Regions from separate parts of the Nonomuraea sp. KM88 genome, predicted to be linked through region 2. Evidence: riboswitches for the same ligand, from Rfam matches in the RefSeq annotation. Region 2 holds a riboswitch; the other holds the start of a gene.
The links. A riboswitch is a leader RNA that binds a small molecule or an ion and turns the genes downstream of it on or off. The one in region 2 is predicted to bind glycine.
Positions count from the first base shown of each region.

Region 1: another riboswitch for glycine. It lies ahead of gcvP (aminomethyl-transferring glycine dehydrogenase); the one in region 2 lies ahead of gcvT (glycine cleavage system aminomethyltransferase GcvT).

Region 1 is NZ_JBQQCC010000005.1:251,739-272,475, forward strand. Features, by position in the region: gene ACTWPV_RS17710 (sialidase family protein) at 1-1,040, opposite strand, end outside; gene ACTWPV_RS17715 (globin domain-containing protein) at 1,124-2,242, opposite strand; gene ACTWPV_RS17720 (gamma-glutamyl-gamma-aminobutyrate hydrolase family protein) at 2,737-3,423, shown strand; gene ACTWPV_RS17725 (alpha/beta hydrolase) at 3,433-4,347, shown strand; gene ACTWPV_RS17730 (enoyl-CoA hydratase/isomerase family protein) at 4,344-5,123, shown strand; gene ACTWPV_RS17735 (acyl-CoA dehydrogenase family protein) at 5,407-6,588, opposite strand; gene ACTWPV_RS17740 (class I SAM-dependent methyltransferase) at 6,615-7,205, opposite strand; gene ACTWPV_RS17745 (sensor histidine kinase) at 7,335-8,939, shown strand; gene ACTWPV_RS17750 (response regulator) at 8,936-9,613, shown strand; gene ACTWPV_RS17755 (phosphoribosylanthranilate isomerase) at 9,776-10,363, shown strand; gene ACTWPV_RS17760 (GNAT family N-acetyltransferase) at 10,363-11,157, shown strand; gene ACTWPV_RS17765 (CDP-alcohol phosphatidyltransferase family protein) at 11,414-11,995, shown strand; gene ACTWPV_RS17770 (sugar phosphate nucleotidyltransferase) at 12,000-14,504, shown strand; gene ACTWPV_RS17775 (FHA domain-containing protein) at 14,773-15,285, shown strand; gene ftsR (transcriptional regulator FtsR) at 15,353-16,012, shown strand; gene ACTWPV_RS17785 (bifunctional nuclease family protein) at 16,145-16,615, shown strand; gene ACTWPV_RS17790 (MerR family transcriptional regulator) at 16,763-17,383, shown strand; glycine riboswitch at 17,442-17,541, shown strand; gene gcvP (aminomethyl-transferring glycine dehydrogenase) at 17,720-20,551, shown strand; gene ACTWPV_RS17800 (tetratricopeptide repeat protein) at 20,645-20,737, shown strand, end outside.
Region 2 is NZ_JBQQCC010000017.1:162,504-170,477, reverse strand. Features, by position in the region: gene ACTWPV_RS38510 (L-serine ammonia-lyase) at 6-1,382, opposite strand; gene gcvH (glycine cleavage system protein GcvH) at 1,455-1,844, opposite strand; gene gcvT (glycine cleavage system aminomethyltransferase GcvT) at 1,841-2,926, opposite strand; glycine riboswitch at 2,961-3,060, opposite strand; glycine riboswitch at 3,080-3,177, opposite strand; gene ACTWPV_RS38495 (gamma-glutamyl-gamma-aminobutyrate hydrolase family protein) at 3,231-3,923, opposite strand; gene ACTWPV_RS38490 (3-oxoacyl-ACP reductase) at 3,933-4,697, opposite strand; gene ACTWPV_RS38485 (aldehyde dehydrogenase family protein) at 4,706-6,052, opposite strand; gene ACTWPV_RS38480 (glutamine synthetase family protein) at 6,063-7,433, opposite strand; gene ACTWPV_RS38475 (FadR/GntR family transcriptional regulator) at 7,558-7,974, shown strand, end outside.

The sequences.
Region 1 (20,737 bases), on a different contig from region 2:
CACTCCTCGCCGGTGGCGGACCTGCTCAGCACGATGTCGTTGCCGGAGCACCGGTACTGGAAGCGGCAGTCGTGCCAGGCGACGTACACGGCGCCGGTCGCGTCCGTCTCCGCCGACGGCAGCGGCGCCGCCCGCAGGCCGCCCGCGACCGTGTGCCGCCGCACCGCCGTGACCAGCACGCTGGGTTCCCAGCTCGCGCCGCCGTCGCCGGAGCGGATGGAGCGGATCTCGCCCTCGTCGCTCAGGTACGGCACCACCACGACCCCGTCAGGCCGCACGACCGGCTGCCCGCCGAGCCCGTTCGCGGGGGTGGCGGTCACCGTCCAGGTCAGGCCGCCGTCGGAGGAACGCGCCATCGTGATCGCGTTGCCCGCGGCGTGGTCGTCGAAGGTCGCGTGGCAGTGGCCGTGGAAAGGGCTGGACAGGCTGTTGTCGCAGGCGATCCAGGTCTTGTCCAGGTCGCCGCCCCCGTCCCCGCCCTCATCGCCGCCGTTCCCGCCGTCCCCGTCCCCGCCCCTGTCGCCGTCGTCGTCGCCCGCCGTGGCGACCGTGACGGGCGCGTCCCACGTACGGCCGCCGTCGGCGGAGCGGCTGGCGAGCACCGCCGTCCCGGCGATCCCGCCCTCCTCCGACAGCGCCAGCGACGCGATCAGCCAGACGCGGTGCCGGGCGTCGTAGGCCACCGACGGGTCGCTGACCCGGTCGTGGGAGCCGCCGCCGAACGTGGTGATCCCGGGCAGCACTCCCTTCGTCCAGGTGCCGCCGTTGTCGGAGGAGGCGGCGAACGCGATGCCGGTGGCGCCGCCGTCGAAGAACCGGCCCGACTGGTGCGCGGTCACGAGGGCCGAGCCCCACTGGAAGGTGTCGGGCCCGGCCTGGGTGCCGTGCTGGCTGGTGGCGTTGGCGTACGCGTCGGACCCGATCTCGGTCAGCGGGACCGCCGCGGCGGCGGGGGAGGAGGAGGTGAGCAGGAGGGTCGCGGCGACGGCGGCAGGTACGGACAGGAGCCCGGTTCCTCGGCGCCCGGCGGGGGATGGCACAGTCCACCTCCACTTGGCGTGTCAGTTCCAGCTGGCACCGTTCCGCCGCCGCTGTCAACCTCCTGATCGCCGATCGGGCCCCCTCATCGTTCCGCGCGCACGACGTCGCGGTGGATCCGCGACAGGGGCACGCCGTCGCGCTGCAGGCAGCGGACCGTCTCGTTCACCATGGGCGACGGGCCGCAGACGTACACGTCGTGCTCGGTCCAGGAGCGCAGGCGCCGGGTGACCTCGGGTAGGTGGCCGCGCATCCCGTCGTACGACGGCTGGTCCGAGACCACGGACACGACCCGCAGCCACGGGAAGGCCGACTCCATCCTGATCAGGTCGGGCAGGTCGTACAGTTCGCCGGCGGTGCGGGCGCCGTGCAGCAGGTGGATGGCGGGCCGCCGGCCGGAGGCGATGATGGACTCCACGATCGCCTTCAGCGGCGCCAGGCCCGTGCCGCCCGCCACGCACAGCACGTCGCGCACGCTCTGCTCGCGCGGTGTCATCGTGCCCATCGGCGGCCCCAGCATGACCGTGTCGCCGACCCGCGTGTGCCTGGCCAGGGTCGTCGACACCCAGCCGCCGGGCACCGAGCGCACGTGCAGGCTGATCGTGTTGTCCTGGCGCGGCGCGTTGGCGATGGAGAACGTGCGCCACACGCGGGGCCAGCGCGCCGTCTGCACGGTGACGTACTGGCCGGACGTGTACGGCAGCCGCTGCGCGGGCCGCAACGTGATGACCGCGATGTCCTGGTGGCGCAGCTCGTGGCCGACGACCTCGGCGAGCCACCAGGCGGGCGAGACCCCCGCGTCGGCCTCGGCCGAGTCGATCATCATCTTGGCGGCGGCCGCGTACGCCGCCACCCACGCCTCCTCGATCTCGGGGCTCCATACCTCGGCGGCGAAGCGGCGGACCGTGGCGAGCAGCGCCTTGCCCACGGCCGCGTAGTGGTCGGCGACCACGCCGTACTTGCGGTGGTCCCGGCCCAACTGGCCGAGGAACCCCGCCATGCTGTCCGGGCTGTCCAGGCTCCACACGATCCTGGTCAACGCGCTGAACAACCGGTCGCGCTGGACGTCCAGAGCCGGCGGGAACATGCCTCGCAGGTGTGGATTCTCAGCGAACAGCCGGCCGTAGAAGTAGGCCGTGGCCTGCTCGGCCACCGGCTCGATGACGGAGAAACTCTCCTTGACCAGGCGCGGATTCAACGACATATTCCCACCCCACTTGTGACCGGAAACGCATTCCGGTCTTGCCGTTCACCTCCCTGACGGTTCCGGGTGATGAGCGCACGTCCCTCCCCGGCACTTCTGCTGCGCTCGCAAATGAGTCTTACACCACCGATGACGCGTCACAACCATTTCCCTCCAATAAGGTGCGAAGCAGAATCTTGCGCAGGACTGTCCGTACGATATTCCTAGGTTTTTCGGACAATAATCGTGAATAAAAGTCGCATTCATGTGATGGGGGAGCCGGATGCGCCCTCCGGGCGTCACGGCGCCTCGCCTCGAGCACGGGCCCGTCGATCGTCGGGTCAGTCGTCGGGTCGATCACCGGGTCGATCGCCGGGGGGCGTGGGAGGCACGTGGCGGGAGGGGATCTTGGGGAGGGGTGACAAATCGGAAAGGCTGTGCGCCATGATGGGCATGTAGCCGTCACCTCGACCGGCTGGTGGCCGAACGAACTCCACCATGCCCCTGGAGATCGCATGTCCCGTCCGCTGATCGGTATCACCGCCTACTTCGAGGCCGCCCGCTGGAGCGACTGGGTGCGGGAGGCCGTGCTCTCGCCGCCCTCCTACGCCAAGGCGGTCGACCGGGCCGGGGGCGCGCCCGTGGTGCTCCCGCCGCTCGGCCTGAACGCCATCGACGACTACGTACGCGGCCTGCGGGGGGTGGTCCTGGCCGGAGGGGTCGAGGTGGACGCCTCCGCCTACAACGGCGAGCGCGACGACCGGGTCCCCGATGGGCAGCCGCACCGCGACCGCTTCGAACTGGCCCTGGCCAGGGCGGCGGTCAAGGCCGACGTGCCGATCCTGGCCATCGCCAGGGGCATGCACGTGCTCAACGTCGCCCAGGGCGGCACGCTGATCCCCTGGTTGCCCGACGTGCTCGGCGACCACCATCACGCCGAGCCTGGCACGCCCCACACGCTCCAGGTCAGCGTGTCCAGCAAGCTCGGCAAGGCGATCGGCGACCGGGTCGAGGTCGTCGCGCCGCACCACCAGTCCGTCCGCCGCCTCGGCACCGGGCTGCTGGCCGTGGCCTGGGCCGACGACCAGATCGTCGAGGGCGTCGAGGTGCAGGGCCACAGGTTCGGCGTGGGCGTGCAATGGCATCCCGAGCGCGATCTCGAGGATCGGCTCTTCGATGCGTTCATGGAGGCGGCCCGATAAGCTTCGATCATGCCGCTGCACCCTCAGTCGCGGGACTACATCGCCGTCCATCCGTCGGATCTGGGCGCCGATCCGGCCATGCTCGACCTGGCCGGGATCCAGGAGTTGCGCGCACATGACGGCCTGGCGGCCCAGCGCGGTCCGCTCACCAAGCTGCCGTTCGTCCGCGACGAGCGCGCCGAGGGCGTGCCGATCCGGATCTACCGCGCCGACCCGGGCGACGGCCAGCTGCCCGTCGTGGTCTATTTCCACGGGGGCGGGTGGGTCCTCGGCAGCGTCAAGCGCAACGACGCGTTGGGGCGCGACCTGGCCATCCGCACCGGCGCGGTGGTCGTGTCCGTCGACTACCGGCTGGCCCCCGAGCACGCCTTCCCGGCCGCCGCCGACGACGCGTGGACGGTCGTGCGCGACATCTTCGCCAGGCCCGCCTTCTACCAGAGCAACGGCCGCGTGGCCGTCGTCGGCGACAGCGCGGGCGGCAACCTGGCGGCCGTCGCCGCATGGCAGGCCCGCGACGCCGGGCTCCGGCTGGCCCACCAGGTGCTCGTCTACCCGGTGCTCGACGTGGCGATGCGGACGCCCAGCTACACGGAGTTCGCCAAGGGCTTCGGGCTGGAGGCCGAGGAGATGGCGTGGTTCGCCCGCCAGTACGCCCCCGACGCCGACCCGGCCGACCCGCGGCTGTCCCCGCTGTGCCTGCCCGACGTCGCCGGCCTGGCGCCCGCCACCATCGTGACGGCCGAATACGACGTGCTCCGCGACGAGGGCGAGAGCTACGCCCGGCGCCTGACGGACGCCGGCGTGCCGGTCGAGCTACGCAGGTTCGACGGCGCGGTGCACAACTTCTTCGGCCTGCCCGGCCTGTTCGACCAGGCGGGCGAGGCCCGCGACCACATCGCGGGGCGGCTGCGAGAGGCGCTGTGACCTACACCAAGCTGAAGATCGACACCCCGGCCGACGGCGTGCTGCGGGTCACGATCAGCGAGCCGGGCCGGCTCAACGCCGTCGACGCCGCGGCCCACCGCGAGCTGGGCGAGATCTGGCGCGACGCCGACCGCGACGACGGCGTCAGGGCCGTGCTCGTCCGGGGAGAGGGCACGGCGTTCTCCGCCGGCGGCGACCTGTCCATGATCGAGGAGATGACCCGCGACCACGCCACCAGGCTGCGCGTCTTCGCCGAGGCCCGCGACATCGTCTACAACGTCCTCAACTGCTCCAAGCCGATCGTCTCGGCCATCCAGGGCCCCGCCGTCGGCGCCGGGCTCGCCGTCGCGCTCCTGGCCGACATCTCCGTCGCCGGGCGCACCGCGCGGATCATCGACGGTCACACGAGGCTCGGCGTCGCCGCGGGCGACCATGCCGCGATCGTCTGGCCGCTGCTGTGCGGGCTGGCCAAGGCGAAATACCACCTGCTGCTGTGCGAGCCCGTGACGGGCGAGCAGGCCGAGCGGATGGGGCTGGTCAGCCTCTGCGTCGACGACGACCAGGTGCACGACAGGGCGCTGGAGATCGCGGTACGCCTCGCCGCCGGCGCCCAGGAGGCGATCAGGCTGACGAAATACTCGCTCAACAACTGGCTGCGCCTGGCGGGCCCGTCGTTCGACGCCTCCCTCGCCATGGAGTTCCTCGGCTTCACCGGGCCCGACGTGACCGAGGGCCTGCGCGCCCTGCGGGACAAGCGGCCGCCGTCGTTCGGCTGATGCGCCGGGTGTGCTTGCCGCCCGCCCGGGTAGGCGCAGCCCCAAGGTCGACCAGATGACCGCGCCGGCACCGGCGGGCACTGTTCGCCGAGGCCGAGAACGTCGCCCCGGCGGACGCGGAGCCGAAAGCCTCGCAGGGCGTCCGGCGCACGCCGTACGACGAAGGGGGAGAGCGCGCGGCGATGGCCCAGTGGACGAGCAGGGTGGACGAGCGGGGCGAACGCGCCAGAACGGGCGGGCGTCGGCGCTCCACGCCTCGCGGCCGGCCCGACCGGCCCGGCCGCTAGAAGCTGCGGGGGAGTCCGAGCACCTGGGTCGCGAGGTAGTTGAGCAGGAGCTCCTCGGTCACAGGTGCCACCTTCGCGATCCTGGCGTCGGTCAGCAGCCTGGCGACCGGATACTCGTGGGAATAGGCCATCCCGCCGTGCGTCTGGAATGCCGCGTCTGCCGCCTCCCAGGCCGCCTGTGACGCCGTGAGCTTGGCGATGTTGGCCTCGGTGCCGCACGGCAGCCGCCGGTCGAAGCACCACGCGGCCTTGTAGATCATCAATCTGGCCAGCTCGATCTTGGCCTTCACCTGCGCCAGCGGGAAGGAGATCGCCTGGTTGGCGCCGATCGGCCGGCCGAACACCTCCCGCTCCCTGGCATAGTCGACGGCCACCCGCAACGCGACCTCCGCCGTGCCGAGCGCCGAGGCGGCCAGCAGCACCCGCTCGGGGTTGAGGATGTCCCACAACACCGCCACACCCTGGTCCACCTCACCGACCACGTTGGAGGCGGGCACCCGCAGATCGTCGATGAACACCATGTTCGACGGCGTCGTGTTCGCGCCCATCTTGGGGATCGGCCGGTAGGACAGGCCTCCGGAGGCGACCGCCTCGGGCACGTTCACCAGCAGCACCGTCAGCCCGTGGCTGCGCGGGCGCGCTTCGGCGGCCGGGACCGTCCTGGTCACCAGCAGCATCCAGGTGGCCCGCTGCACGCCGGTGATCCAGATCTTCTGCCCGTTGACCACGAAATCCCCGCCGTCGCGCCGGGCCGACGTGGTGATCGCCAGCGAGTTGGATCCGGCGTCCGGCTCGGTCAGCGCGAAGCAGGTCTCGACCTCGCCCGTGGCCAGCCTCGGCAGCAGTTCCGCCCGCTGCCCGGCGCTGCCGTGCCGGTCGATCGTGAGCGCGCCGAAGCCGGGGGTCAGCACGTACGTGAACGCCGACCCGCCCGCCGCGCCCGACGCCGAGAGCGTCTCCGTGGCCACCGCCAGCTCCAGCAGCCCTTGCCCGCCGCCGCCGTGCTCCTCCGGGACCGCCAGGCCCAGCCAGCCGCCCTTGGCCAGCTCGTCCCAGACCTCCTCAGGCCAGCGCTTGTCGCTCTCGCACCGCTGCCAGTAGGCGAGGTCGTATCGCGAGCAGATGGCGCCGATGCCCCGCTGGACGGCGAGGGCGCTCTCGGGAAGGGAGAAGTCCATCACGCCATCGTAGAATCATGTTCTGATCAGGGTCGAGGCCGCCGCGCGTGGAAGACGAAGGCCGGGGGAGGGTTGCGCCACACCGTACGCCCCGGCACGACCTCCTCGAAGCGCTCGGCCAGCAGCGCACGGAAGCGCCGCGCCGAGCTGAGCGGGATGGCGTGCACGTAGGAAAACGTGGTGAACGCCGCCACCGGGCTCATCGCCGACGTCACCGCACCGAGCAGGTCACGCTGCGTCTCCTCGGGGAACGCCGCCCACGGCAGCCCGCTGACCACCACGTCCGCCTGCCGCAGCCCTCGCTCGCGCAGCAACTCGCCGAGCCGGGCCGCGTCGGCGTGCGCCACGTCCACGGTGGGGAAGCGCTCGGCGAGCAGCTGCGCCATCAAGTCATTGACCTCGACGGCGAGATGGTGGCCCCGCCCGGCGAGCCGCTGCTGGATCTCCGCGGTGAACGGGCCGGTGCCGGGTCCCAGCTCCACCACGGTCGGCTCGCCGCGCTCGGGGATCGGCGCGCAGACGTTCGCCGCCAGCCGGCGCGAACTCGGGGCGACCGCGCCGATCTTGGAGGGGGCACGCAGGAACTGGCCAAGGAAGAGTGCGCTGTCGTTCGACATGGCACGACTTTATGGGCAGGATCTTGGTGGGTCGCTCCCTCCTCCGGGCGGATGTGCGGCCAGTAGGAGGAGGCGGAGCCGTCCACGGGAAGGATCGGCCTTCCACGCTGGGCGGATACGGTTGTGCGCATGCGCTGGCGCGGTGTCCCTCTCGATGTCCTGCTCGCCGTCTCCGGCGTGGGCCTCGACCTGCTGACGACGGCGCACGCGGGCGACACCGAGTTCCTGCCCGCCGAGATGAACCTCCCGATGGCGCTGCTGGTGGGCCTGCCCATGGGGCTCGTCCGGCACCGGCCGGTGACCGTCACCTTCTGCCTGGCCGCGCTGCTCATGGTGACCGACCAGATCGGCTCGTTCACCTCCAACACCGCGCAGATCCTCATCTGCGTCGCCCTCGGCGTGGCGGGGCACCGCTCCGGCCTGCGGGCCACCACCGCGGCCGTGGCCGTCACCATCCTCGCCACCGCGTGCAACATCGCCGACCCCGGCTTCGCGCCGACCGCCAACACCTGGATGTACTCCGTCCTCCTGCCGGTCTTCCCCGCCGTGCTCGGCGCCTACCTGCGCAGCACGGCGGGGCGGCTGGAGGAGCGCGACGTCACGCCCGACGCGCTGCTCGCCGCCGGCGGGGTCGCCATCACCGTGCTCAGCACGTGGAGCTCCTGGCACCTGGGCGCGCAGCCCGTCTGGGTGGTGGGGCTGCTGGCCGTCGTGGGCGGCCTGTCGCTGGGCATCGCCAGGCGGCTGCCGGGACTGGTGTTCCTGCTGCAGGGCGTGCTGCTCGTCTCCGCCGACACCTACCTGAACAACACCGTCAACACCTGCGTGATCCTCACCCTGACCGCGATCGGCGTGTTCTCCATGCGGGTGGGGTCGTGGGCCTGGGTCGGGGCCGCCTACCTGACCGGCTGCCTGCTCACCGCGATCGCCGTGGTCGGCCCCGAGACCGAGATCACCCCGTTCCGCGCGGGCGTGCTGATGACGCTGGTGGCCACGCCGATCGCGATCGGCCGCTACCTCGGGATGCGGCAGGCCGCCCTGGCCGCGGAACGGCTGCGCGCCGAGGAGTCCGCCCGCGCCGCCGTCGCGCAGGTGCGGGCCGACCAGCTGGCCGAACGCGAGCGCATCGCCCGCGACGTGCACGACATCGTCGCCCACCACGTCGGCGCCATGGTGCTGCGCGCCGGCGCCGCCCGCTACGCCGCGCCCGACGGCCCCGTCGCCGACGCGCTCACCGACATCCGCGACGCCGGCCACCAGGTGCTGCAGGACCTGCGCGAGCTGCTCGACCTGCTGCGCGACCCCGACAGGCAGCCCGGCCTGCTGGCCAACCCCGCCGACGTCATCCGCGAGTCGGCCGACCGCATGGCCGCCGCCGGCCTCGACGTCGAGCTCGACCTCGACCCGGCCGCCGACCGCGCCCCGCTCATCGCCCGCGCCTCCGCCGCCCGTATCGTCCAGGAAGGACTCACCAACGTGCTCAAACACGCCGGACCAGGCACGCAGGTCCGCGTCAGCGTCACCCCGTCAGGCGACGGGCTCTCCGTGGAGATCCGCAACGGCCGGCCGCCCACCGACATCGAGCGGCTGCCCTCCTCCGGGCGCGGGCTGGCCGGCATGCGCGAACGCGTCCGCGCCCTCGGCGGCACCCTGTCCGCCGGCCCCGACGGCGAGGGCGGCTGGCTCCTGGCCGCCAGCCTGCCCGCGCGCCTGTCCCAGGGGAGCACCGCGTGATCCGCGTGCTGATCGCCGACGACCAGGCGCTCGTCCGCGCGGGCGTGCGCATGCTGCTGCAGGCCGCGGGCGACATGGAGGTGATCGGCGAGGCCGTCGACGGCGGCGAGGCGGTGCGGCTGGCCGAACGCCACCTGCCCGACGTGATCCTCATGGACCTGCGCATGCCCAAGGTCGACGGCCTGGAGGCGATCAAACGCGTGGTCAGGACCCGTCCGGGGGTCAGGATCGTGGTGCTGACGACGTTCGCCGAGGACGCCAACGTCTACGCCGCCCTGCGGGCCGGCGCGGTCGGGTTCCTGGTCAAGGACGACGATCCCGAGCGCATGGTGGACGCCGTGCGCCGCGCGGCGGCCGGGGAGCAACTGCTGGCGCCGTCCGTGTTGCGCAGGGTCGTGGAGCGGTTCCTGGCCGCGGGGGAGCAGCACGTCGCGCCCGCCCCGCCCGCCGGGCTGACCGAGCGGGAGGTCGAGGTGCTCGCCCTGGTGGGGGCAGGTCTGTCCAACGCGGAGATCGCCGAGGAACTGTACGTGGGCGTCACCACCGTCAAGACCCACATCGCGGCGGCGATGGACAAGCTGGGCCTGCGCAACCGCATCCAGGCCGCCGTCGTCGCCCACCGCACCGGCCTGGTCGACGCCTCCTTCCGCCCCGTACGCCCGCCCCGCGGCTGAGCGCTCGCCCCCGCCCTCCGGCTGAGCGCCGCCGGTATGCGGGGCGGCGGGCGGGCCGGCGTACCGGCCGGCGGCACGTCCTGCGGGGTCGCCGCCGGACGGTCCTGACCGCCGGAGGGCCGCGGTCGCCGGAGGGCGTCCGCCGCCGCTAAGGTCGGGAGTGTGTACGTGAAGATCTGCGGGCTGAGCGAGCCCGAGCACGTTGCCGCCGCCGTCGAGGCGGGAGCCGACGCCATCGGGCTGGTCATGACCCGCAGCCCCCGCAGGATCACCGTCGAGCGGGCGGCCGCGCTGGCCGCGCTCGTTCCCGCCCACGTGCTCACCGTCGGGGTGTTCCGGGGCGAGGACCCCGAGACGGTGCGCGCGGCCGCGCTGGCCTCCGGGGTGCGGGCCGTGCAGCTGCACGGCAGGCATCCGCACGGCGACTTCACCGCTCTGAAGGACCTCGGTGTGCGCCTGGTCAGGGCCGTCGACGCGGAGGCGGACCTGCGGTGCGGCGCCTTCGACGAGGACCTGCTCATCGTCGACGCGCCACACGCCGGATCCGGCCTGCCCTGGGAGTGGGCGGCCGTGCGCGGCAGGCCGTCCGGCCGGTGGTTGCTGGCGGGCGGCCTCGCCCCGGGCAACGTCGCCGACGCGATCGCGGCGGCCGAGCCGTGGGGGGTCGACGTGTCCAGCGGCGTGGAGACGTCGCCCGGGGTGAAGGACCCGGCTCTCATCAGGGCGTTCCTGACGGCCGTACGCGGCTGATGGACGGGCACGCCCGCGCTGCCGCGCCGGGAGACCTGGCCCGTGCCATCGGCTTCACCCACGCCTTCGCCCGGCGCAGGGCGCCCGTCGAGGTGCCGGTCCCTGGCGGGTTCGCGGTGCTGGACGACAGCTTCCCCCGCTCCTACGACGACAACAAGCTGATCGTCTGGTCCGGCGACCCGGATGCGGACGAGCTGCTCCGGGCGGCGGACGAGGTGCTCGCCGAGCGGGCCCACCGGCTGGTGTGCGTGGACGACGACCGGCTCGGCACCACCCTCGCACCCGCTTTCGCCGCCGCCGGCTACGAGCACGAGACCAACCTGATCATGGCCTACCGCGGCGCGATCCCCCACGACCCGCCCGCGGCCGACCGGCTGGAACTGCCGGAGCTGCTGCCCGTGCTGCGCCGCGACTGGCGCCAGGCGCTGCCGCAGGCGCCCGACGACGTGATCGACGGGCTCGCCCGGCGCGTGGAGCGCCGGCTGCGCGGGGCGGGCACGGCGGGCACGGTGGGTTTCCGCGGGGTCCGCGCCGGCGACGGGGAGGCGGGGGAGATCGCCGCCAGGGCCGACCTGTACGTCGACGGCGGGGTCGCCCAGATCGAGGGCGTCTTCACCGGCGAGCAGCACCGGGGCAAGGGCCATGCGCGGGCCCTGATGACCGCGCTGCTCGCGGAGCAGGCGGAGGCCGAGCTGATCTTCCTGGTGGCCGATGCGGCCGACTGGCCGAAAGACTTCTACGGCCGGCTCGGGTTCGAACCCCTCGGTTCCACCCACGCCTTCCTCCGCGCCTGACGGCCCTGCTCCGGCGGGCCTGCTCCGGCGGGCCTGCTCTGACGGCCCGCTCTGGCGACCCCGCTCGGCTACCCGCTCCGGCTACCCGCGGAGGCGGTGCCCAGGGGCCCGCCGGACCGGAAGCGGGCGGTGAGCGGGCGCTCGTGTGCGAGCGGCCGGCGGGCGCCCCGGACCGCCGTCGAGGCCGCGGGGCCCGCCGTGAAGGGAGTTCGGGCGGGACCGCTGCGGTGGAGTTCCACGCAGTAGGGTCTCCTGCGTGAGCGATACTTCCGCCGAGGACCGGATCTGGACGGTTCCTAACCTGCTGAGCTTCCTGCGCCTCCTGGGCGTCCCCGTGTTCCTCTGGCTGGTTCTGGGGCCCAAGGCGGACGGGTGGGCGATCGGGATCCTCGCGGTCGCCGGGTTCACGGACTGGCTCGACGGAAAGATCGCCCGGGCCTTCAACCAGACGAGCAGGCTGGGCCGGATCATCGACCCGGCCGCCGACAAGCTCTACGTCTTCGCCACCATCTTCGCGCTGCTGCTGCGCGACGTCATCCCGTGGTGGCTGGTCGCGGTCATCGTCGGTCGCGAACTCTTCGTCGCGTGTTCCTTCCCCGTACTTCGCAAACATGGCTATAAGGCACTTCAGGTGCATTTCCTGGGCAAGGCCGCCATGTTCAATCTCATGTACGCCTTCCCTCTCCTCTTCCTTGCCTCCCACACTGGGTGGTATGCCGATATAGCCCGAATTGTCGGGTGGGCGTTCGCCCTATGGGGAACGGGCCTGTACTGGTGGGCGGGGGTGCTGTATGTGGTACAGGTGCGCCGGCTCGTAATCTCGGCCAAGAAGGAGTGATCGGGTGAAGGCGGTCGTCATGGCGGGCGGGGAGGGCACTCGGCTGCGTCCGATGACCGCCAACCAGCCCAAGCCTCTGCTCCCCGTGGCCAACCGCCCGATCATGGAGCACGTACTGCGCCTGCTCAAGCGGCACGGCATCACCGAGACGGTGGTCACCGTCCAGTTCCTGGCCGCTCTCGTGCGCACCTACTTCGGCGACGGCGACGAGCTCGGCATGAACCTCCAGTACGCCACCGAGGACCTGCCCCTCGGGACCGCGGGCAGCGTCAAGAACGCCGCCGACCGCCTCCGCGACGATCGTTTCCTGGTCATCTCCGGCGACGCTCTGACGGATATTGATTTAACGGACATGATCCGGTTCCATCGCGAGAATGCCGCCCTGGTGACCATCGGGCTGAAACGTGTGCCGAATCCGCTCGAGTTCGGGATCATCATCGTCGACGACGAGGGCAGGGTGCAGCGCTTCCTGGAGAAGCCCACCTGGGGACAGGTCTTCTCCGACACCGTGAACACCGGCGTCTACGTCATGGAACCCGAGGTCCTCGACGCCGTGGCCACCGGCGAGCCCGTCGACTGGTCCTCCGACGTCTTCCCCGCGCTCCTGGCCCGCGGCGCGGCCATCTACGGCTACGTGGCCGACGGCTACTGGGAGGACGTCGGCACCCACGAGAGCTATCTCAAGGCCCACGCCGACGCCCTGTCCGGCAGGGTCGCGGTGGACATCGGCGGCTTCGAGCTCTCGCCGGGCGTCTGGGTCGCCGACTCCGCCGCGGTCGACCCCGACGCCGTGCTCAAGGGCCCGCTGCTCATCGGCGACTACGCCAAAGTCGAGGCGGGGGCCGAGCTGCGCGAATACACCGTGCTCGGCAACAACGTCGTCGTCCGCGAGGGCGCCTTCCTGCACCGCGCGGTCGTCCACGACAACGTCTACCTCGGCCCCGGCGCCCACCTGCGGGGCTGCGTCATCGGCAAGAGCACCGACGTGATGTCCGGCGCCCGCATCGAGGAGAACTCCGTCATCGGGGACGAATGCGTCATCGAGGCGGAGGCGTACGTCTCCAGCGGCGTCCGGGTCTACCCGTTCAAGACGATCGAGGCCGGCGCGGTCGTCAACACCAGTGTCATCTGGGAGTCGCGCGGCCAGCGCAACCTCTTCGGCACGAGAGGCGTCAGCGGCCTGGTCAACGTCGAGATCACCGCCGAACTGTGCGTCCGCCTGGCCAGCGCGTACGCCACCACCCTCAGGAAGGGCGAGCACGTCGTCACCTCGCGCGACTGCTCCCTGGCCGCCAGGGCGCTCAAGCGGGCCGTCATCGGCGCGCTGACCGCCGGCGCGATCAACGTGCTCGATCTGGAGGCGGCCCCGCTGCCGGTGGCCCGCTTCCACACCGCCAGGGGCTCGGCGGCGGGCGGGATCGCGCTGCGCACCACGCCGGGCGACCCGCAGAGCGTGGACATCGTCATCATGGACGACCGCGGCGCCGACCTGCCCCCGGCCGCCCAGCGCAAGCTGGAGCGGGTCTTCTCCCGCCAGGAGTTCCGCCGCGCCTTCCCCGGGGAGATCGCGGAGCTCGCCTACCCGGCCAGGGCCGTCGAGGACTACACCCACGAACTGCTGCGTCACGCCGGCGTGACCGGCGTCAAGGACATGAAGGTCGTCGTCGACTGCGCGGGAGGCACCTCCTCGCTGGTGCTGCCCACGCTGCTCGGCCGGGTCGGCGTCGAGGTGCTCACCGTCAACGCCCGCCTCGACGACGTCTCGCCCACGGAGACGCTCGCCGGTCGGCGGCGCGACCTGCAACGCCTGTCGGAGCTGGTCAGCTCCTCGCGGGCGGCCTTCGGCGTCAGGTTCGACCCGGTCGGCGAGCGCATCGCCCTGGTCGACGAGATGGGCCAGCTCATCAGCGAGGAGCGCGCGCTGCTCGTCGTGCTCGACCTCGTGGCCGCCGAACGCAGGAGCGGCCGGGTGGCCCTGCCCGTCACCACGACCAGGGTCGCCGAGCAGGTGTGCCGCTTCCACGGCGTGCAGGTGCAGTGGACGTCCACCGCGCTCGACGCCCTCACCTCGGCCGCCGCCGCCCCCGACATGATCTTCGCGGCCGACGGGCGCGGCGGCTTCGTGGTGCCGGAGTTCAGCCCCGCGATCGACGGGCTGGCCGCGTTCCTGCGCCTGCTCGGCCTGGTCGCCCGCACCCGCCTGTCGCTCAGCCAGATCGACGCGAGGATCCCCGAGGTGAAGCTGCTCAGGCGGACCGTGCCCACGCCGTGGGCGGCCAAGGGAGCCGTGATGCGCTCCGTCATCGAGGCGGCCGAGGCCGAGCCGGAGGGCCGCCGCATCGACACCACCGACGGGGTGCGGGTGGCCCGCGACGACGGCAGCTGGGTGCTGGTGCTGCCGGCCGCGGCCGAGCCCGTCACCGACCTGTGGGCCGAGGCCTCCGACGTGGACGGCGCGCAGGCGCTGCTCGAACGCTGGGCCCGCGTCGTGGAACAGGCCGCCACGTGACCCGCGGCCGGGCGGGCGCGAGAACGGCCGGGCCGCGATTGTGCGCGGACGGTCCCGCAAGATCGTAATGTAGAAACGCGCGGCGGCATGGACCGCAGGGCAGGGGCGGCGGTAACTTTGTCTGCGTCCTGACCACAGTCCAGCGCCCCGTCTTGACCTTTGCCGCTGATCAGCGTAAGTTGCGGCATTCGCAAACTTGAAAAAGCGAAGCGAGGCGCGCTCCAGAGCACCGTCGCCGCGTCTTCGCGGTAGGAGGCCGAGCCGATCGATGCCGAGCGTCTACTGCACGCAGTGCGGGCACGCCAACCCCGAGGATGCCCGTTTCTGTTCCCGCTGTGGGTCACCGCTGACCAGACTCGAGGTCTCCGGGGACACCACATCGACGATCTCGGTGGCGGGAATCGAGGCGTATGAGGCTGAGACAGGCGACATGCTCCTGGCCGAGCGGGCGCTGGTCGAGCAGCTGCCGCCCGGCGCGGCGTTGCTCACGGTGACCAGAGGGCCCAACCAGGGCAGCCGCTTCCGGCTCGACAAGGACCTGACCACGACCGGGCGCCATCCGGAGAGTGACATCTTCCTCGACGACATCACCGTCTCCCGCCGCCACGTCGAGTTCTACCGCCACCGCGGCGGCCAGTTCTCCGTGCGCGACGTGGGCAGCCTCAACGGCACCTACGTCAACAGGGAGCGGATCGAGGAGGTTCCCCTGCACTCCGGCGACGAGGTGCAGATCGGCAAGTTCCGCCTTGTCTTCCTGATGCGGGGCAGCTCCGGGGCATGAGGGGGCGAAGCGGGCGACCGGCGGACGCCGTCTCGTGCGTGACCATGCGGCAAGGGGAGGAGCGCGCATGACGTCGCAGGCGGCACGCTCGCACATGAGCATCGGGGAGGTGCTCGCGCTCCTGCAGGGCGAGTTCCCCGATGTCACCATCTCCAAGATCCGTTTCCTGGAGGGCGAAGGGCTGATCGAGCCCGAGCGCAGCCCGTCCGGCTACCGCAAGTTCACGCACCTGCACGTGGAGCAGCTGCGCTTCATCCTCACCGAGCAGCGCGACCACTACCTGCCGCTGCGGGTGATCAAGGACAAGATGGCGGAGGGCTTCGGCCGCCCGCGCGCCCTGCAGGACAACGGCAAGCAGGAGATCAGGCTCAGCCGGGCCGAGCTGATCGAGGCCGCGAGCATCGACGAGGAGACCCTCGCCGAGCTGGAGGACTACGGCCTGCTCGCCCCGGTGGCCCGTCGCTACGACGAGGAGGCGCTCGCGGTGGCCCGCACCGTCGGCGCCCTGGCCCGCTTCGGCCTGCGCGCCCGGCATCTGCGCGCGGTCAAGGCGGCGGCCGAGCGCGAGTGCGGCCTGGTCGAGCAGACCGTCGCACCGATACTCAAGCGGCGCGCCCCCGGCGCCATCGGCGAGGCCGACGAGGTGGCCAGGGAGCTTTCCGCACTCCTGCTCGACCTGCACGCATCCCTTGTGCGCACGGGTGTCCGGTCCGTGCTGGGGCGCTGAGACCGCGGCGAGCTGGGAGGCGGCGGCACATTCCAGGCCCGCCGGGTGTTACGTTGAAATGCAGAAGCCAGTCAGCAGAAGCAACGACCAAATAGCTGTGCCGGGTCACCGGTCAGGAATACGGAGCAGCCCGTGTTGCAGATGGAGGTTGTGGGCGTTCGGGTTGAAATGCCCACAAATCAGCCGATCGTCTTGCTGAAGGAGGCACACGGGGAGCGGTTCCTTCCTATATGGATTGGCATGACGGAAGCCACGGCCATCGCTCTGGCCCAGGCAGAGGAGCCTCCGCCGCGGCCGCTCACCCACGACCTCTTCCGTGACGTGCTGAGCGCGCTGGGCGTAGGCCTGCGGGCGGTCAACATCGTCGCCCTGCGTGACGGCATCTTCTTCGCCGACCTGGTGTTCTCCAACGGCGTGGAGGTGAGCGCGCGGCCGTCCGACTCGATCGCGCTCGCCCTGCGCACCGGGGCGCGCATCTTCGCCAGCGAAGAGGTCGTCCAGGAGGCCGGGGTGATCATCCCGGACGACCAGGAAGACGAGGTGGAGAAGTTCAGGGAGTTTCTTGACACGATCACTCCCGAGGACTTCGGCCGGGCGGGGTAGGTATTTCAGTGCATTTACGCTTCACGACGCGCCGAGCCGGATCGTTGACTGAGCATGGTCGCGGTCCTACGGTGCAAGTGAAACCCGTGGCCGCGCTTCACGTACCCCCAGATCAGGCCACGGGATGAGAGAAAGCCGGAGGTCCGCGTGGCGGTCAGCAGCGGCGAGGGAAAGACGGCCGGCCAGGAAGATCCGGTGCGGCGCGAAAGCGCGCGGCAGCGTGCCGGGGAGCAGGGTCTGCTCTTCGACGAACAGCCCGCGGCGCTGCCGGGCGACATCGGATACCGCGGGCCGACGGCATGCTCGGCGGCCGGCATCACCTATCGGCAGCTCGACTACTGGGCGCGCACGGGCCTCGTCGAGCCCACGATAAGAGCCGCGCAGGGCTCCGGCTCCCAGCGTCTCTACAGCTTCCGCGACATCCTGGTCCTCAAGGTCGTCAAGCGGCTCCTCGACACCGGGGTGTCGTTGCAGCAGATCCGCACGGCCGTGCAACATCTGCGTGACCGCGGGGTCGCCGACCTCGCGCAGATCACGCTCATGAGCGACGGCGTCAGCGTCTACGAGTGCACCTCGGCCGACGAGGTGATAGACCTGCTCCAGGGCGGGCAGGGCGTGTTCGGCATCGCGCTCGGCCGGGTCTGGCGCGAGGTCGAGGGCTCCCTCGCGGAGCTGCCGGGGGAACGCGCGGCGGTCGAGGACACCGTCCCGGCCGACCATCCCGCTGACGAACTCGCCCGCCGCCGCCGCGCCCGCCGCACGGGGTGAGTACGGCTCCTGGCAGCCGTACGAATCGGGCGTAGTAACCTGAGGGCAGAAAGGCCGACGACCCCGTGCGGGAGAGTCTCCGGGCCCCCTGGGCTCCGGGGCGCCGAAGGAGCAACCCTCCCCGGAATCTCTCAGGCATCCCGTACCGCTCGGGCGAGGCAACTCTGGAAAGCAGGCGCACCCGCCAGGCGCGCCTCACCGACGGTGCAAGCCCCACCGGGGTGAAGCTCTCAGGTCGCGGCCCCGCGCTTGTCCGGGGCCCGCGCTGACAGAGGGGGAGATCCGGCACACGCCCGCGCCCTGGCGCCGGTCTCCACAGCCTCGGGAGGCATCTCCATGACCGATCTGTCCGCCCCGCCGTTCTCGTCCCGGCACATCGGCCCCTCCGAGTCCGAACAGCAGCGCATGCTCGAGGCCGTGGGCTTCGAGTCCGTGGCGGATCTGGTGGCGGTCGCCGTCCCCGAGTCCATCAGGGCGAAGGACCGGCTCACGCTGCCCGCCCCCGCCGGCGAGGCCGAGGCCATCGCCGAGCTGCGCGCCCTGGCCGACCGTAACCAGGTGCTGACCTCGATGATCGGGCTGGGCTACCACGACACGGTCACGCCCGCCGTCATCCGCCGCAACCTGCTGGAGAACCCGGGCTGGTACACCGCCTACACCCCCTACCAGCCGGAGATCTCGCAGGGCCGCCTCGAGGCGCTGCTCAACTTCCAGACCGTCGTCTCCGACCTCACCGGCCTGCCCGTGTCCGGAGCCTCGCTCCTCGACGAGGCGACCGCCGCGGCCGAGGCCATGACGCTGGCCCGCAGGGCGGGCAAGTCCAAGAGCGCCGTGTTCGTGGTCGACGCCGACGCGCTGCCCCAGACCAAGGCCGTCCTCGCCACCAGGGCTGAGCCGCTCGGCATCACGCTCGTGGAGCACTCCCTCGACGGCGAGCTGCCCGAGTGCTTCGGCGTGCTCGTCCAGTACCCAGGAGCGTCCGGCCGGCTGCGTGACTTCCGCGCCGTGGCCGCCGCCGCGCACGAGGCGGGCGCCCTCGTCGTGGCCGCCGCCGACCTGCTGGCACTGACGCTCGTGGCCGCCCCCGGCGAGCTGGGCGCCGACATCGCCGTGGGCTCCTCGCAGCGGTTCGGGGTGCCCTTCGGGTTCGGCGGGCCGCACGCCGCCTACATGTCCGTACGCGAGGGCCTGCAGCGGCAGCTGCCCGGCCGCCTGGTCGGCGTCTCCGTCGACGCCGACGGCGACCCCGCCTACCGCCTGGCCCTGCAGACCCGCGAGCAGCACATCCGCCGCGAGAAGGCCACCAGCAACATCTGCACCGCGCAGGTCCTGCTCGCCGTCATCGCGAGCATGTACGCCGTCTACCACGGCCCGGAGGGCCTGCGCCGCATCGCCCACCGGGTGCACCGCCACGCCGCAGCCCTGGCGGAGGGGCTGCGCCGGGCTGGCGTGGAGGTCGTGCACGCCGAGTTCTTCGACACCGTGCTCGTGCGCGTGCCCGGGCGGGCGTCCGCCGTGGTCGCCGCCGCCGCCGAGCGGGGCGTCAACCTCTGGCAGGTGGACGCCGACCACGTCTCGATCGCCTGCGACGAGAAGACCGGAGCCGCCGACCTGGCCACGGTGCAGGCCGCGTTCGGGGTCACGACCCCCCGCACCGACGTCGAGGGCGCCGCCGACGCGCTGCCCGCCCCGCTGCTGCGCGAGTCCGCCTACCTGACCCACCCGGTCTTCCACGACCACCGCTCCGAGACCGCGATGCTGCGCTACCTGCGCCGGCTGCAGGACAAGGACATCGCGCTCGACCGGTCCATGATCCCGCTGGGCTCCTGCACGATGAAGCTCAACGCGACCACCGAGATGGAGCCGATCACCTGGCCGGAGTTCGCCGCCGTCCACCCCTACGCGCCCGCCGCCCAGGCCGAGGGCTACCTCGAGCTGATCGGCACGCTGGAGCGCTGGCTGGCCGAGGTGACCGGCTACGACGCCGTCTCCATCCAGCCCAACGCCGGCTCCCAGGGCGAGTTCGCCGGGCTGCTGGCCATCCGCGCCTACCACAACGCGGGCGGTGACAGCGGGCGGGACGTCTGCCTCATCCCCTCCTCGGCCCACGGCACCAACGCCGCCAGCGCCGTCATGGCCGGCATGCGGGTCGTGGTCGTGGCCTGTGACTCCGAGGGTAACGTCGACCTGGCCGACCTCGACGCCAAGATCGCCAAGCACCGCGACGCGCTCGCCGCGATCATGGTGACCTACCCGTCGACGCACGGCGTCTACGAAGAGACCATCACCGAGATCTGCGCCAAGGTCCACCAGGCCGGCGGCCAGGTCTACGTCGACGGTGCCAACCTCAACGCGCTGGTCGGGCTGGCCAAGCCCGGCGAGTTCGGGGCCGACGTGTCCCACCTCAACCTGCACAAGACGTTCTGCATCCCGCACGGCGGCGGCGGCCCCGGCGTCGGCCCGGTCGCGGTCCGCGGCCACCTGGCGCCCTACCTGCCCGGTCATCCGCTGCGCGACGGCTCGCCGGTGGGGCCCGTCTCCGCGGCGCCCTACGGGTCGGCCGGGATCCTGCCGATCTCGTGGGCGTACATCCGGATGATGGGCTCCGACGGGCTCACGGCGGCCACCGAGCAGGCCATCCTGTCGGCCAACTACCTCGCCAAGCGGCTGGCCCCCCACTTCCCGGTGCTCTACACCGGACGCGGCGGGCTGGTGGCCCACGAGTGCATCATCGACCTGCGCCAGATCACCAAGGAGACCGGCGTCACCGTGGACGACGTGGCCAAGCGCCTCATCGACTACGGCTTCCACGCGCCCACCATGTCGTTCCCCGTCGCCGGGACCCTCATGATCGAGCCGACCGAGAGCGAGGACCTCGGCGAGCTCGACCGGTTCGCCGACGCGATGATCGCCATCAGGGGCGAGATCGCCAAGGTGGCGTCCGGCGACTACGACAAGGCCGACAACCCCCTGCGCAACGCGCCGCACACCGCGGAGTCGGTGAGCGCCGACGAGTGGCACCACCCGTACACGCGGACCGAGGCCGCCTACCCCCTGCCGTCGCTGCGCGACGGCAAGTACTGGGTGCCGGTGCGCCGCATCGACCAGGCCTACGGCGACCGCAACCTGGTGTGCTCGTGCCCCCCGCTGGAGGCGTACGAGGACTAGTCACCGGGAGGGCCAGACCTTCGGCGTCAACCGGGCAGACATGATCGCCGGAAGTCGTTAGGCTCAGGGCGACCGTCGCCAGAAGGAGCTCTCTTGACGTCCTCAGAGCTGGAGACCCCGCCTCTCGACACCGCCCGGCGTCTGGCCGAACGCGGCGACCTCGACGGCGCCGCCGCCATCCTCAGC
Region 2 (7,974 bases):
GGTGGTCAGCACTCGATCACGTTGACGGCCAGGCCGCCGCGTGAGGTCTCCTTGTACTTGTCCAGCATGTCGCGGCCGGTGTCGCGCATCGTCTTGATCGCCTTGTCCAGGGCCACGAAGTGGCGGCCGTCGCCGCGCAGGGCGATCCTGGCCGCCGTGATGGCCTTGTTGGAGGCGACCGCGTTCCGCTCGATGCACGGGATCTGCACCAGCCCGCCGATCGGGTCGCAGGTCAGCCCCAGGTTGTGCTCGATGCCGATCTCGGCGGCGTTCTCGACCTGCTCCGGGGTGCCTCCGAGCGCCTCCGTGAGGCCCGCGGAGGCCATGGAGCAGGCGGAGCCGACCTCGCCCTGGCAGCCCACCTCGGCGCCCGAGATCGAGGCGTTCTCCTTGAACAGCACGCCGATCGCGCCGGCCGTGAGCAGGAAGCGGATCACACCGTCCTCGTCCGCATGGGGGACGAAACGGGTGTAGTACGTCAGGACCGCCGGGATGATGCCGGCGGCCCCGTTGGTGGGGGCGGTGACGATGCGGCCGCCGGCCGCGTTCTCCTCGTTGACCGCCAGCGCGAACAACGTCACCCAGTCCATGGCCTGCAGCGGGTCCTTCTCGGCCGGCTCGGACTGCAGGCGGCGGTGCAACTGGTTGGCGCGGCGCTTGACCTTGAGCCCGCCGGGCAGGACGCCCTCCTTCGAGATGCCCCGGCGCACGCACTCCGACATGACCTGCCAGAGGCGCAGCAGGCCCGCGCGGACCTCCTCCTCGGTGCGCCCGAACGCCTTCTCGTTCTCCAGCATGAGCGCGGACATCGACAGGCCGGTGTTCGTGCAGTGTTTGAGCAGTTCTTCCCCGGTGGTGAAGGGGTAGGGCAGGACGGTGTCGTCCGGCTTGATGCGGTCGGCGCCGGTGGCCTTCTCGTCCACGACGAAGCCGCCGCCGACCGAGAAGTAGATCTTCTCCCTGAGCTGCTCGCCCGCCGCGTCGTAGGCGGTGAAGCGCATGCCGTTGGGGTGCTCGGGCAGCGAGATCTTGCGCTCGAAGACGAGGTCCCGGCCGACGACGAAGGGGATCTCGCGCATGCCGTACAGCCGGACGCTGCCCGACTCGCGCATCTCGGCCAGACGCCCTTCGATGGTGTCGACGTCGACCAGTTCCGGCTTCTCGCCGGACAGGCCCAGCAGGACCGCCTTGTCGCTGCCGTGGCCCTTCCCGGTCAGGCCGAGCGAGCCGTACAGGATGGCCTCCACCCGGGCCACGCGCGGCAGCAGGCCGTCCTCATGCAGGCCGCGGGCGAACTTGTGGGCCGCGGCCATCGGGCCTCCCGTGTGGGAGCTCGACGGCCCGATACCGATCTTGAACAGATCGAAGACGCTGATCGCCATTGATGATGCGCCCTTCATGAGTGCCGGGGCCCGGACGCGGGCCCCGGCGTCAGCCGATGAGGCCTGGCAGGGTCAGGACTCGCCCGAGGTGAGCGCGGCGTACTCCTCGGCGGAGAGCAGGTCCTCCGGGTCGCCCTCCATGCGCACCCGGAACATCCAGCCCTCGCCGTACGGGTCGCTGTTGGCCAGGCTCGGATCGTCCACGATGGCCTGGTTGACCTCGACGATCTCGCCGCCGACGGGCGTGTAGATCTCGCTGACCGACTTGGTCGACTCGACCTCGCCGACGGAGTCGCCCGGCTCGGTGACCGAACCGACCTCGGGGAGCTGCACGAAGACGACGTCACCAAGGGCGTCGGCGGCGTAGGCCGTGATGCCGACGGTCACGGTGAGGCCGTCCTCGACCCCGGAAACCCACTCGTGTTCCTTGGTGTAGCTCAGGTCGTCAGGGATGTTGCTCACTTGTTCCTCCTGTAAAAGGGCAGCTCGGCCAGGTCCATGGGTTCATGGCTGCCCCGGATGTCCACAGCCAGGCCTGAGTCGGCGCCGGTGTCCACGTAGGCCAGCGCGATGGGCTTGCCCAGAGTCTGGGAGGGCGCACCGCTGGTGACCTCGCCGACGACGGCGCCGTCCTTGGTGACCGGGTAGCCGTGGCGCGGCACCCGGCGGCCCCGGGCGACCAGACCGACGAGACGGCGCCGCGGCGGGTCGTCCTTGACCGCCTCGAGCGCCGACCTGCCGACGAAGTCGCCCGGCTTGTCGAATTTCACCACCCTGCCCAGCCCCGCGTCGAACGGGGTCAGCTCGGCGCTCAGCTCGTTGCCGTACAGGGGCATGCCGGCCTCGAGCCTGAGCGTGTCGCGGCTGGACAGTCCTGCGGGCTTGAGCCCGTACGGCTCGCCCGCGGTCACGAGCGCGTTCCAGAGCGGCACCGCGTCCTGGCCGGCCACGAACAGCTCGAACCCGTCCTCGCCGGTGTAGCCGGTGCGCGCGATGAGCGCCTGCCGCCCGTCGACGAGCCCGGGCAGGCCCGCGTAGTACTTGAGCCCGGCCAGGTCGGCGTCGGTGAGCGTGGCGAGGATCTCCTGGGAGCGGGGTCCCTGGACGGCGATCAGGGCGTACTGCTGCGAACGGTCGTCGACCACGGCGTCGTACGCCTTGGAGCGGTTCTCCAGCTCGTCGGCGACCTTCTCGTAGTTCGAGGCGTTCGCGACGACCATGAACTCCTCGTCCCCGAGCCGGTAGACGATGAGGTCGTCCAGCACCCCGCCCCGCTCGTTGACGATCATGGTGTACCTGGCTCGTCCGGGCGTCACGGCCGACATGTTGCCGACCAGCGCGTAGTCCAGGGCGGCGGCGGCCTGCGGCCCGGTCACGAAGATCTCGCCCATGTGCGAGAGGTCGAACAGCCCGGCGGCCTCGCGGACGGCCCTGTGCTCCGCGGACTCGCTCCCGTACCGGAGTGGCATGAGCCAGCCCGCGAAGTCGGTCAGCGTCGCGCCGAGGCTTTCGTGCACGTCTCGTAGCGGAGTAGGTCGGGACATTTATCGCACCTCAGGACAGGATTGGATGCCAGCATCCTCCCCCTCTGTCATCGATGCCTGAGAGCTTCGCCCGAGTTTTGCCGGACTTTCACCTTCGGCGAGACCCTGCGGGCCTGCTTTCCAGAGGTCACCTTCCGAAGAGACATGCTCCCGGTCAGCCGTGCGGTCCTTTGCCTTGAGAGGTTCGCGGGGAGGGCTTGCTCCTTCAGGGACCCTGACCGGCTGTCAGGGTGCTCTCCCGCACGGTTTGCTGGTGTGTCACGCCAGCCTAGTAGTGATTTGGGGGTCTTGTCGCGTTCGCTGGTCAGCAGGCGGCCACCAGGGCCTCGAAGAGGGCGTGGTCCTCGGCCGCCTCCGGGTGCCACTGCGCCGCCACGGTGAACGGCCCCGAGTCCAGCTCCACCCCTTCGACGGTGCCGTCGGCGGCGCTCGCGGTCACGGTGAGGCCGGGGGCGAGCCGGTCGACGGCCTGGTGGTGATAGTGCGGCACCGTCACGGGCGCCGTGCCCAGCGCCTTGGCCAGGCGGGTGCCGGGGACGGGGGTGATGGGCAGGTGACCGAACCGTCCGGGCGCGGGGGAGTGACCCGTGTGGCCGACCACGTCGGGCAGGTGCTGGTGGAGGCTGCCGCCAAGAGCGACGTTGAGCACCTGGAGGCCCCGGCAGATGCCGAGGAAGGGCAGCCCGGCGTCGAGGGCGGCGGCCAGCACGGCGAACTCGGCCTGGTCGCGGAATTCGCGGATGTAGCCGGTACGCTCCTCCGGCGTCTCGCCGTACCTCGCCGGATCGATGTCGCCGCCCCCGGCCAGGACGAGCCCGTCCAGGCGGCTCACCACCTGCGCGGCGTCCCCCGCGGGCGGGAGCACGACCGGCTGGCCGCCGGCCCGGACGACCTGCTCGACGTACATGTACGGCAGGAGCGCGACCGGCATGTCCTGCCAGACCGTGAACGTCGCCGGCTCCACGTAACACGTGACCCCGATGACGGGACGTCGCACGACGACCCCCTAGAGCGGCGTGACGTAGGCGCCGGAGATGCCGCCGTCCACCAGGAACTCGCTGCCCGTGATGAACGACGCGTCGTCGCTGGCCAGGAACGCGACCGCCGCCGCGATCTCCGACGCCTCGGCGAAGCGCCCGACCGGGACGTGCACCAGGCGCCGCTGCGCCCGCTCGGGGTCCTTCGCGAACAACTCCTGCAGCAGCGGCGTGTTCACCGGGCCCGGGCACAGCGCGTTCACCCGGATGCCCTCGCGAGCGAACTGCACGCCCAGCTCGCGCGACATCGCCAGCACCCCGCCCTTGGACGCCGTGTAGGAGATCTGCGAGGTCGCCGAGCCCATGACGGCCACGAACGACGCGGTGTTGATGATCGAGCCCCTGCCCTGCCGCCGCATGTACGGGATGGCGTGCTTGCAGCACAGGTAGACGCTGGTCAGGTTCACGTCCTGGACGCGGCGCCACGCGTCGATGCCGGTCTCCAGGATCGAGTCGTCGTCGGGCGGCGAGATGCCGGCGTTGTTGAAGGCGATGTCCACGCTGCCGTAGGTGTCGAACGCCGTACGGAACATCCGGGCGACGTCGTCCTCGTCGGCCACGTCGACGCGTACGAACAGGCCGCCGACCTCGTTCGCGGCCTTGACGCCCGCCTCCTCGTCGAGGTCGGCGCAGACCACCTTGGCGCCCTCGTCGGCGAACCTGCGCGCGGTGGCCAGCCCGATGCCGCCGCCCGCGCCGGTGATCACAGCCACCCGATCCTGCAATCTCTTCACGTGCTGCCTCACTCCCAGGAGATGAAGACGTTCTTGGTCTCGGTGAACGCCGCCAGGGCGTCGGGGCCGAGTTCCCGGCCCAGCCCTGACTGCTTGAAGCCGCCGAACGGGGTCCAGTAGCGGACCGACGCGTTGGAGTTCACCGACAGGGCGCCCGCCTCGACCGCTCTGGACACGCGGAGCGCGCGCCCGACGTCGCGGGTCCAGATGGAGCCGCTCAGCCCGTACGGGGTGTCGTTGGCGATGCGTACGGCGTCCGCCTCGTCCTCGAAGGGCGCCACCGACACGACCGGCCCGAAGATCTCCTCGGTGAACGCACGGTCGGTGACGTCCGGGGTGAGCACGGTCGGCGGGAACCAGTAGCCCTTGCCCTCGGGGCACGACCCCTGGAGGTAGGGGGCGCCGTCCTGGACGAAGCCGCGCACGCGGTCGAGGTGCTCGGCGCTGATCAGCGGGCCCATCTCGGTGCTCTCGTCGCGGGGGTCGCCGACGACGACGCCGCGCACGGCCTCGGAGAGGCGCTCCATGAAGGCGTCGTACACGCTTGCCTGGACGAGCAGCCGGGACCTGGCGCAGCAGTCCTGTCCCGCGTTGTCGAAGACCGCGTAGGGGGCGGCTTGTGCCGCTCTGTCGAGATCGGCATCCGCGAAGATGATATTTGCGGACTTGCCGCCTAGCTCCAGCGTGACCCGCTTGACCTGGGCCGCCGCCTTGGCCGCGATCTCCTTGCCCACCTCGGTCGAGCCGGTGAACACGATCTTGGCCACGCCGGGGTGCTCCACCAGCCGGGCGCCCGCGACCTCCCCCGCCCCGGGCAGCACCTGGAGCACCCCCTCGGGCAGGCCCGCGGCCAGGGCCAGCTCCGCCAGCCTCAGCGCGGTCAGGGGAGTCCACTCGGCCGGCTTGACGATCACCGTGTTGCCGGCCGCCAGCGCCGGGGCCACCCCCCACGACATGATCAGCATCGGGAAGTTCCACGGCACGATGACGCCCACCACGCCCAGCGGCTCCTGGAAGGTGACGTCCACGCCGCCGGGCACCGGGATCTGCCTGCCGTGGTCGCGCTCGGGCGCCCCGGCGTAGAAGTGCAGCACGTCGCGTACGGCGCCGGCCTCCCAGCGGGCGTTGCCGATCGGGTGCCCGGCGTTGGCCAGCTCCAGCCGCGCCAGCTCCTCGCCGTGCTCGCCCACCAGGTCGGCGAACCTCCTCAGCAGCCGTGCCCGGTCGCCGGGCGCCACCCGCCGCCAGGCGGCGTACGCCTTCCCGGCACGCTCCACCGCCCGGTCGACCTCGGCCGCGTCGGCCAGTTCGACGTCGGCGACGACGTCCTCCGTCGCCGGATTGACGATCTTCATCGGTCACCCGTCACATTCGCTCGAAACCACGGAACATCTCCCAGTCCGTCACCGCCGCGTCGAACGCCGCCAGCTCCACGCGCGCGTTGTTCGCGTAATGCTCGACGACCTCCTCGCCGAACGCTTCGCGGGCCAGCTTCGACCCCTCGAACAGGGGGAGCGCGTCCCGCAGCGTGTGCGGAACGGTCTCCGCGCCCGAGTCGTATGCGTTGCCCTCGAACGCGTCCTCCAGCGGCAGCTCGTTGTCGATGCCGTGCAGCCCGGCCGCCACCATCCCCGCCACCGCGAGGTACGGGTTGACGTCACCGCCCGGCACGCGGTTCTCGATCCGCAGCGACGGCCCGTGCCCGACGAGCCTGAGCGCGCAGGTGCGGTTGTCGACGCCCCACTTGATCGCCGTGGGGGCGAAGCTGCCCGGCACGTAACGCTTGTAGGAGTTGATGTTGGGGGCGTACAGGAGGGTGAGCTCGCGCAGGCAGGCCTGCTGCCCGGCGATGAAGCGGGCGCCGAGCTGAGAGAGCCCGTACGGCCCCGGCCCGGCCATGACGGGGTCGCCGTCGAGGCTCCTGAGCGAGATGTGGATGTGGCAGGAGTTGCCCTCGCGCTCGTTCGGCTTGGCCATGAAGGTGATCGACCTGCCCTCCTGGGCGGCGATCTCCTTGGCGCCGTTCTTGTAGATGGCGTGGTTGTCGCAGGTCTTCAGCGCCTCGGCGTAGCGGAAGGCGATCTCGTGCTGGCCCAGGTTGCACTCGCCCTTGGCGGACTCGACGTAGAGCCCGGCGCCCTCCATGTCGCGCCTGATCCGCCGGAGGAGGGGCTCGATGCGGGCGGTGCCCAGCAGCGAGTAGTCGACGTTGTAGAGGTTGGCGGGCGACATGTCGCGGTAGCCGCGCTGCCACGCCTGCTCGTAGGTGTCGTCGTAGACGCAGAACTCCAGCTCGGTGCCGACGTACGCGGCCAGCCCCCGCTCGGAGAGCCGGGCGAGCTGCCTGCGCAGGACCTGGCGGGGGGAGGGCGGCACGTCGCCGCCGTCCTCCCAGGTCAGGTCGGCCATCAGCAGGGCGGTGCCCTCCTGCCACGGCACCCGGCGCAACGTCGTCAGGTCGGGTTTCATCACGAAGTCGCCGTAGCCGCGCTCCCAGGACGACATCGCGTAGCCGGCCACGGTGTTCATGTCCACGTCGACCGCGAGCAGGTAGTTGCACCCCTCTGAGCCGTGGTGCAGCACCTCGTCGAGGAAATAGCGTGCGGACAGCCTCTTGCCCTGCAACCTGCCCTGCATGTCGGCGATCGCGAGGAGCACGGTGTCGATCCGCCCGGACGCCACCTCGTCGCGCAGCTCGCTGACGGAAAGGTATCCGGTGCTCGCTCCATCGCTCACGCTACGCCGCTCCGATCTGCGCTGACACGCGTCCCCGTTGATTGGGCTAGTCTTAGACCATTGATGTGTATGGCGGGATCCCTTGTCAAGACCTGAGGACACGTTGGACGAGTCGGCGCGTTTGATGACGGTGCTGCGCCCGGTCCGGGCCGGCAACGCCTTCGAGGAGACCGTGGAACGCCTGCTCCAGGCCATCAAGCTCGGTCTGGTCGCGCCGGGCGACAAGCTTCCCCCCGAGCGCGAGCTGGCCGTCAGGCTCGGCATCAGCAGAGTGACGCTGCGCGAGGCCATCCGGGCGCTGTCCGACGCGGGATACCTCGAGGTGCGAAGGGGCCGTTACGGCGGCGCGTTCGTCACGTACGCGCCGCCCGAGCCGGACGCCGGCCACCTGCGCGAGGCCGTCAAGGAGATGGGCATGGCCGACCTGTCGGACGCCCTCACGTTCCGCCTGGCGGTCGAGTGCGGGGCGGCCCAGGTGCTGGCGATGTCCCGGCCGGCGGAGGGGCAGCGGGCGGTGCTCGTACGCCGGCTCGCCGACGTG